DNA from 3 places in the Vibrio sp. 10N.261.51.F12 genome. Region 1 is predicted to be linked to each of the others. Evidence: predicted binding sites of a transcription regulator. Region 1 holds the regulator's gene; each other region holds the start of a gene.
What was found. The regulator PurR, encoded in region 1, represses purine synthesis genes. The targets are predictions, from matches to a motif close to TNANGNAAACGTTTNCNTNA.

Region 1 (3,196 bases):
AGCAATAAGCTCACCCAAAAACCAAATAACGCGGCGCCCAACAAAGTGACGACAGCGGCGCCTGGGACAGAGAAGGCGGTGATGGTGATATACAGAAAGAAATAGGTAAGCGCGGCAACCAAAAAATTATTGTCAATATAAGTGGCAAGCGCTGCCTGTTGTGCCTTGGCATTTTCTAAGGTCAGGTATTGTCCAAACTCTACGCCTAGAAAAACAATAACGGCAACAAATCCTAAGCCCAATAACAATTTTTTACTCATGTCCTACTCCATGTCGATAATGCATCTTTAGTATAAGACACGAACATCGGAATTTAACTTTCAAACAGATAAAAAAAAATCAGCTAATGGGCTGATTTTTTTATAAGTAAGAGAGAGCAAGTACTAATTGATATGATTGGCTAGCTCGTCGCGCTTGGCTTGTGGAATCACAGACCAGTGAGTACCATTAATCGCACCTTCTAACGCCCAAAGTAATTCGAGACCGACACTTGTCGAGTGTGTTTTTTGAATGGCCTTGAAGGCTTCAACGGATCCATGCTCTTGAAGTGAGTTCACCGATTCTATCCCCGCTTTTTTGAGCATGCGCTCTGTTGCAAGACGTAAATTCGGGAGATCTTTTAATCGGGTTGGTTTGCAGTCAGATTGTTTTACTTTTTCATCTTTTGCGTAATCCAACGCTGAGCGTGCGTAGCTCAATATTATTTCACTGTCATCCCAGCTATCTTCAGGTAGGGCAAAATATTTTGTCACTACTGGAAATCCGCGCTTTTTATAAACGTAAGGTTTGAAGCCGTTTTGCTTGAATGTCGCGACGGTTGTTGGGTTAGTTCTGATGTGTAATTTACTGTTCACTGCTAATGCAAACATCGTATCGTCAACAAAAATGCCAAATCCACCGAACATAGAGCGGGATTTGACTTTTCCAAGTTGAGCGAACAACTGCATCGAATTTTTTAATATTGGATTGTCCATATTTGTCTTTTCTCGGTGTTATTTGATTGTGTCACCAAAATCAGGTCCGAGAGTGTAGCAAACAGGCATCAATTCCTTGTTAAATTAAAAACAAGAATTCAGTGTCCTTTGCCATCGGTAACCCCGCTACCTACCATAAATGGTTTAGGCCGGAGGCTTTGCGTCCCAACTTTTCAGATGGTTTGCCCTGTGCGTGACTTTGTTAGAATAAAGAAAAAATGCGCTAATCTGCATTGAGATATAACTAAAGTGTGATGTTGCTTCAAAAATTAGACGGGTATTTGTGCTTAAGAGGTAACATAAACTAACAATAAGGCGTATAAAATCTGGGAACAAGATCAAAAAAAAGCGCCTAACTAGGCGCCTTTGTCATTTTTTTGTCAGGTTTTTGACAGAGTGGCGTTCAATTATCTCGGGGTGCATCTCAAATATACGTTTGTCATGACCTTTATCTTTTATGCGTTCTAGCAAAATCTCAAAGGCGTTCTTTCCGACACGACGTTTCGGTTGGTGAACCGTCGTCAGTGGTGGAGAAAAATACTCAGCAAGCTCAATGTTATCGTAACCAATCACAGAGATATCTTCTGGTACGTTCAAACCGAGTTGTTGTAAACGACTCATTAGGCCTAACGCCATCGTATCGTTAAAGCAGAACACGGCGCTTGGTCGTTCTTCCATTGCGGCAATACGATTCGCTGCGATGACCGCTGTGTCACACTCAAAGTTACCTTCAAATATACGGTCTTCTTTCATTTCGATGCCGGCTTCTGATAGCGCACGCTTGTAACCAATAATGCGTTCTTGGCACACCGCTTTTTCTAGGTGACCGCTCAAACATGCGATGTCCGTATGACCTTTATCAATTAGGTATTTTGTGGCGAGATAACCACCTTCCTCCGAATTATCAATGATCTTATCTGCTTGCGAGCTCTCAGGACCCCAGTCCATGATCACTTTAGGAATATCGGAGTGACGATCAAGCATGCTAAGAAGCTCTTCTGTGAGATCTGAACACATAACGAGAATACCGTCGACGCGCTTCTCTGCTAGCATCCGAATGTAATCTCTCTGCTTTTCATACACGCCACCAGTGTTACACAGAATTAATGTGTAACCTTGACGATAGCAATAGCTTTCAACGCCATCGATAACCTCGGAGAAGAATAAGTTCGTTGATTGTGTAACCAACATACCGATGGTTTTTGTTGAGTTACATTTTAAGCTTCGCGCAACGGCGCTTGGCGCGTAATTGAGTTCTTCTACGGCGGCGTTGACTTTTTCTTGTGTGGCTTCGGCAACAAAACGTGTTTTGTTAATAACGTGAGACACAGTAGTAGTTGAAACGCCAGCTAGACGGGCGACATCTTTGATTGTTGCCATAGCTTTATCCTATTAGTAACGGCTTTTGCGTATGGTCAGCAAAAACGTCGTTGCGGTAATGCAGCTTTGTTTAATTAAAAAAGCGCTTTGGTGTATGGAATGCGTACCGAGTAAGTGAACCTAGTGAAACATTGGATTCCAATTGTGGGTTAGCTATTCACCTGACAAGGACATAATAGCTAAAGATAGGAAAGCATGGGGCACTAAAATTTGGTTTTCGCATTGAAACGGCGGATTGTAATGCTAGTCGGTGACTCTAGCAACGTTTCAACCGACAAATTTGATGATAAATTAAAATTAATATGGGGTAACACCGCCACCTTGATTGATAGCGGTGTCTGCATCGGTTACTCAGCAGTTAAATAGTTAAGGTCTAACTGACAAAATGCAATGAGGAGTGTTGCTACCGCGGCGTAAAATCCAAATACATCATACTCTTTACATTTTTTTTCGAATTGAGGCAGCCATGTCATCAGGTGCTGATTAAGGTAATCAGCTTGCTCTAATAATGCGTTGTTGATGTGCGCCTCGGACTCCAGTTCATTAGAACGAATAATAAGGTTGCCGAGAAAGTCCAACTCTATCGCGAGGTGATCGGCTGGCTCATTTAAGTCTTCAGAGACGGCGACATTGTGTTTTTTTAACAGCTCGGTCATGTCATTAGCCGGTTTATCATTGAGAAGACCTGATTCACCTATGTACATTGAGGCATAAGGTAATGCGCCATGCTTATCTGATTTAAGAAATAGGTCACAAAAATCTGCGGATAGCTCAAGTTGGGCGTCTTCTCGAGTCTGTAATCGGTTCAAGCCATCAATGAGTGTATTGATCGGCGCTTCGAG
Region 2 (3,196 bases), on a different contig from region 1:
AGGCAGACGTTGTCTTGATAAAAGACAGCCGATTGTCCAGGTGTAACAGCAACTTGTGGTTCGTCAAAGATCACTTTTATATTGCTGTCGTCAATCGGTATGATTGTACATGGTATATCTTGCTGACGATAACGTGTTTTTACCGTGCATGTGAATGGTGCCTTCACCACTTCACGATCAACCCAATGCAATTGAGATGCACGTAAACCATTCGACTTAAGAAGTGGATGGTCTGCGCCTTGTACGGCGATCAATACATTACGCTTGAGGTCTTTTTCTGCGACATACCATGGGTCTTCGTTACCACCGCCGCCTTTTTGACCACCGATGTGAAGACCTTTACGTTGTCCAAGAGTATGGTACATAAGCCCTTGATGTTCACCGATGACATCGCCTTCAGGTGTTTCAATTTTACCCGGTTGAGCGGGCAAATAGCGAGACAAGAAATCGGTAAATTTGCGCTCGCCTATAAAACAGATACCCGTTGAGTCTTTTTTCTTGGCAGTAATGAGGTCTTGTTCTTCAGCGATGCGTCGAACCTCAGGCTTTTCCAGTTCACCAACAGGAAATAAGCTTCGAGCAACTTGTTCATGGCTTAGCGTATAAAGGAAGTAACTCTGGTCTTTATTACCGTCTAAACCGCGTAACATTTGTGGTTTACCGCCGTTTTCCGGGAAGGTTCGGTCAACATAGTGACCCATAGCAATAAAGTCAGCATCTAGTACTTCATCAGCGAACTCTAAGAAGGCTTTGAACTTGATTTCTTTGTTACAAAGAATGTCCGGGTTGGGCGTTCGACCCGCTTTGTACTCGGCTAGGAAGTACTCAAAGACATTATCCCAATATTCAGCCGCAAAGTTTATGGTATGTAGGTGGATACCAAGCTTGTCGCAAACAGCTTGTGCGTCTGCAAGATCTTCAGCAGCCGTACAATATTCCTCATTGTCATCTTCTTCCCAGTTCTTCATAAACAGGCCTTCTACTTGATAGCCCTGTTGTTTGAGAAGATAGGCAGAAACGGAGGAATCCACACCGCCGGACATACCGACGATCACTTTCTTTTGGCTGTTATCAGACATGTTTAAATACCACCTATAGTAATTGGACGCAGATTTTAGCAGAAACAAAACGTGCAATACAGTTCCGCGAACCAAATCACACTTTCTTAAGGACGTTATGTGTGTCCTATTGAGGAGGATTACAAGGGCAATAATAAAAAAATCGAATACGGTATCGTTTGCTTTAATTGCGCATGTTGCTCTGATGATCTATACAGAGTTAGAATTGCCGACGTCTTTTTCCTTACGTAGATACTGTTATGAAATTCCCTGGCCAAAGAAAATCTAAGCATTACTTTCCTGTTCATGCTCGTGACCCATTGGTGAGCCAAACACAAACCAATAAAAAAATGTCGAAAACTCATATTGTTGGTATTGATCAAACCTTGGTTGATATTGAAGCGAAAGTGGACAGCAGTTTGATTGAAAAATATGGCTTGAGTAAGGGACATTCACTGGTCATTGATGATAAAGCAGCGGAAGCGTTATATACCGAGTTAAAGGAAAAAGAACTCATCACTAACGAGTTTGCTGGTGGAACGATTGGGAATACGTTGCACAACTTCTCGGTATTAGCCGACGATAAATCGGTATTACTGGGGGTTATGAGCTCAGATATTAAAATTGGCAGTTACGGCTACCGTTACCTGTGTAATACGTCGAGTCGAATGGATCTCAACTACTTACAAGGTGTTGAAGGTGCGATTGGGCGTTGTTTTACCTTAATTACCGAAGATGGCGAACGTACGTTTGCTATTAGTGAAGGTAAAATGAATCAATTACAGCCAGAAAGTATCCCAGAAAAAATATTCAAGAAAGCATCGGCATTGGTACTGACTGCTTATTTAGTTCGTTGCAAACCTGGTGATCCAATGCCGGCGGCAACCATGCAAGCAATAGAATACGCAAAGAAATACGATGTACCAGTCGTTTTAACCCTGGGTACACGTTTTGTTATTCAAGGTGATCCGAAATACTGGCAGGACTTTTTACAGCAACACGTGACAGTGGTTGCCATGAATGAAGATGAAGCGGAAGCATTAACAGGGGAAAGTGATCCTTTGGCCGCATCAAACATCGCGCTTGATTGGGTGGATTTGGTATTGTGTACTGCAGGCCCTATCGGTTTATTTATGGCTGGCTACACTGAAGACAGTGCGAAACGCGAAACGTCACTGCCACTGTTGCCAGGGAGTATTGCAGAGTTTAATCGCTATGAATTTAGCCGCCCAGCAATCAAGCAAGAATGCATCACTCCAACGAAAATTTACTCTCATATTGCACCTTATATGGGCGGACCAGAGAAAATTAAAAATACCAATGGTGCGGGTGATGCTGCGCTTTCAGCCCTACTGCATGACATGGCAGCAAATAAACACCATAAAGAAAACGTGCCTAATTCAAGCAAGCATCAGCATCAATTTTTAACGTACTCTTCTTTTTCTCAGGTATGCAAATACTCTAATAGAGCAAGCTATGAAGTATTGGTTCAGCATTCACCACGCTTATCACGAGGTTTGCCGGAAAGAGAAGATAGCTTAGAAGAAGCATACTGGGAAAGATAATAAAAAAGCGCCGTAAAGGCGCTTTTTTTTATATGTCTTTAAACACAATAGAATACGTGATTAAAGCTCAAATTCTTCTAGAGATTTACCTGCATCTAACGCGGCTTGGATTATTGATGGAGTACGGCCTTGGCCTGTCCATGTTTTTTCTGCGCCGTTGTCATCAAGGTATTTGTATTTAGCAGGACGCGGTGCACGTTTGCTTTTGTTTTTCGCTTTAGATTCACCAGATAATGCAGCGATTAGGTCTTCAACATCGATACCATCTTTAGCAATCATCTGTGCGTATTCGCTCAGTTTAGCTTCACGAGCTTCTCTTTCTGCTCGTTCTTCTTCATCAGACTCTCGTCTTTCAGTGACAACAATAGTAAGTTTTTCTAGTGCTTCTTCTAATTGCTCAACCGTTAGTTCACGAGCAAATGCACGTAGGCTACGAATATTAAGCAATGTTTTTGTTAATTCAGACATGACAATTCCCATGATTTTGTTTCGTTCGGCTTTAATAATAAACTTCATCGGCCATATTGACAATGAATTAGGTGTAACAAAAGTGAAAATATAATAATCTTTACA
Region 3 (3,196 bases), on a different contig from region 1:
ATCTCTAGCAAGGAATATCCAGCGGCGCTACAAAGCTTGCTAGGAGAGCTTCTAGTCTCAACCAGCCTGTTAACTGCTACATTAAAGTTTGAGGGTTCGATTACCATGCAACTGCAAGGTGATGGCCCCGTTTCTTTGGCAGTAATTAACGGTGACCACAACCAAAAACTTCGTGGTGTCGCTCGTTGGGAAGATCAGATTGCCGATGACGCTTCTATTCACGACATGCTAGGTAAGGGTTACTTAGTGATTACGATTACACCTGATAATGGTGAGCGCTACCAAGGCGTTGTTGGTCTTGAGGGTAATAACCTAGCTGAAGTCTTAGAAGGGTACTTTGCACGCTCTGAACAGCTAAAAACGCGCCTTTGGATTCGTACTGGTACACAAGATGGTCAAGCGAAAGCGGCCGGTATGTTGCTGCAAGTCATGCCTGATGGCACAGGTACACCAGATGATTTTGAACACTTGGAGCAATTGACGAACACCGTCAAAGATGAAGAGTTATTTACACTAGAAGCGAATGACTTGTTGTACCGTCTATATAACCAAGACAAGGTGCAGTTATTTGAGCCAAAAGAAGTTGAATTCTTTTGCGGCTGCTCTCGTGAGCGCAGTGCTGATGCCATTAGTACCATCGCACAAGAAGAAGTTTACGATATCTTGGCGCAAGAAGGAGAGATTGCTCTGCACTGTGATTATTGTGGCTCTTCTTATTCATTTGATGAGACTGATATCAAAGCCCTATTCGCAGAAAACAATATGCAAGACGACAAACCGACTCTGCACTAATTTCATTGTTCGAAATATGTTACACAAGCCAGTTCACAATGAACTGGCTTTTTTTGTGAAAAATTTAACGAAACCACAACATCATCAGATAAAACCTATCACCAAACCATATTCACTTATGTTACATTTACTCTGGCGCAAAGGTTTGCTCTAGAATAAACCATCGTGATTTAATATGTGACCAAACACTTAAAACTATCACTATATGATGAGTAATTTTTGAACTATATCCCTGTTTTATCTGGTGTCCATTGCTAGCATGGAGTTCAAAATAAAAAACAAATTATAATAATTTTAAAATCCCTACAAAAATCCAATAAGGAGCACCTATGACCGTTATGGACATTAATAAGGCTGCACAACTCGATCTTACTCAATATGGCATCACAGGCTCAACTGAGATTCTTCGCAATCCAAGTTATGAGCAACTATTCACCGAAGAAACCCTAGATACATTGCAAGGATATGAAAAAGGCGTTGTCACAGAACTGGGTGCCGTTGCCGTTGATACGGGCATTTTTACAGGTCGCTCTCCCAAAGATAAATTCATCGTACGGGACGATACGACTCGCGACACGATGTGGTGGTCAGATCAAGGTAAAAACGACAACAAAGCTATTTCAAAAGAAGTCTGGGACGAACTAAAAACATTGGTCACTGGGCAGCTTTCAAACAAGCGCCTATTCGTTATTGATGGCTACTGTGGTACCAATCCAGATACTCGTCTATGTATTCGAGTCGTTACCGAGGTGGCATGGCAGGCTCACTTTGTGAAAAACATGTTCATTCGTCCAAGTGAAGAAGAACTCGCAACATTTGAAGCTGATTTTGTTGTAATGAATGGCGCAAAATGCACCAACCAAAAATGGGAAGAACAGGGCCTAAACTCTGAAAACTTCACGGTGTTCAACCTTACCGAGAAAATGCAGCTGATCGGCGGCACTTGGTATGGCGGTGAAATGAAGAAAGGTATGTTCGCAATGATGAACTACTTCTTGCCGCTCAAGGGTATTGCATCCATGCACTGTTCCGCTAACAAAGGTGAGAATGATGACGTAGCCGTTTTCTTCGGACTCTCTGGCACAGGTAAGACAACATTATCTACCGATCCAAAACGTCAATTGATTGGTGATGATGAGCATGGCTGGGATGACGATGGTATCTTCAACTTTGAAGGTGGCTGCTACGCGAAAACGATCAATCTATCTAAAGAAGCTGAGCCTGATATTTATAATGCCATCCGCCGCGATGCATTATTAGAAAATGTAACCGTACGCAACGATGGCTCTATCGACTTTGATGATGGCTCTAAAACAGAAAACACTCGTGTTTCCTACCCTATTCATCATATCGATAACATCGTAAAACCAGTATCGAAAGGCGGTCATGCGAATAAAGTCATTTTCTTATCTGCCGATGCGTTTGGCGTGTTACCTCCGGTTTCGAAGCTGACACCAGAACAAACAAAATACCATTTCCTCTCTGGTTTTACCGCTAAGTTGGCCGGTACAGAGCGTGGTATTACAGAACCAACACCTACATTCTCTGCGTGTTTTGGTGCGGCGTTCCTTACACTTCACCCAACTCAATATGCGGAAGTGTTGGTTAAACGTATGGAAGCTGCAGGCGCAGAAGCATACTTAGTTAATACGGGTTGGAACGGCTCTGGTAAACGTATCTCTATCCAAGATACCCGCGGCATTATTGATGCAATCTTAGATGGCTCAATAGAACAAGTCGAAACAACAACTATTCCGGTCTTTAACCTAGAAGTACCAACCTCACTTCCGGGTGTCGACACTGAGATCTTAGACCCACGAGATACCTATGTCGATCCACTGCAATGGGAAAGCAAAGCTGACGACTTAGCAAAACGCTTTATCAACAACTTTGAAAAATACACGGATACCTCTGAAGGCCAGGCATTGGTAGCGGCAGGCCCTCAATTAGACTAATACTTAGATAAGCATCCAAGTTTTAGCCACAAAGCCCCTCATAAGAGGGGCTTTTTAGTCACTTTCGGGCTAAATTGATCATTATATTCAGTAGGTAGAGAATTCAACGTGATACGAAAAACAATAGCAATCTTAATCGCGCTTTTCGCATTAGGGCTCATTGCTATATTGGCACTCTTTGCCTTACTGCATACGCAATACGCCAATCCAATAGTGACACAAACGATAAATAAGCTGTTCAATATAAAAGTGACGAGTGAATCGATACACTATCAATATCCAAACCAATTCGACTTTATCAATCTACGTATTGAGGCTGAGGGAGAGAAGCCCATTGAAGCCAATAGTATGTCTGTTTGGCTAGGGATGCCGATTTCAACAAAGACTCCGCTGCGTATTCATGAACTTTTGTTGTCAGGCTCAACGCTATCAAATCACTCACTATCATT

Region 2: AB4405_RS09235 (inosine/guanosine kinase) is a predicted target of PurR. The motif match lies at 1,226-1,245, and genes of this name have one in related genera.
Region 3: pckA (phosphoenolpyruvate carboxykinase (ATP)) is a predicted target of PurR. The motif match lies at 926-945, and genes of this name have one in related genera.

The regions. Positions count from the first base shown of each region.
Region 1 covers NZ_JBFROV010000016.1:253,255-256,450, forward strand. The annotation lists gene AB4405_RS11420 (TVP38/TMEM64 family protein) at 1-260, opposite strand, end outside; gene AB4405_RS11425 (TfoX/Sxy family DNA transformation protein) at 384-974, opposite strand; cyclic di-GMP riboswitch class I at 1,088-1,171, opposite strand; gene purR (HTH-type transcriptional repressor PurR) at 1,344-2,354, opposite strand; gene torD (molecular chaperone TorD) at 2,702-3,196, opposite strand, start outside.
Region 2 covers NZ_JBFROV010000014.1:433,498-436,693, reverse strand. The annotation lists gene mnmA (tRNA 2-thiouridine(34) synthase MnmA) at 1-1,079, opposite strand, end outside; gene AB4405_RS09235 (inosine/guanosine kinase) at 1,319-2,623, shown strand; gene AB4405_RS09230 (H-NS family nucleoid-associated regulatory protein) at 2,684-3,091, opposite strand.
Region 3 covers NZ_JBFROV010000049.1:102,334-105,529, forward strand. The annotation lists gene hslO (Hsp33 family molecular chaperone HslO) at 1-792, shown strand, start outside; gene pckA (phosphoenolpyruvate carboxykinase (ATP)) at 1,122-2,747, shown strand; gene AB4405_RS23060 (AsmA family protein) at 2,856-3,196, shown strand, end outside.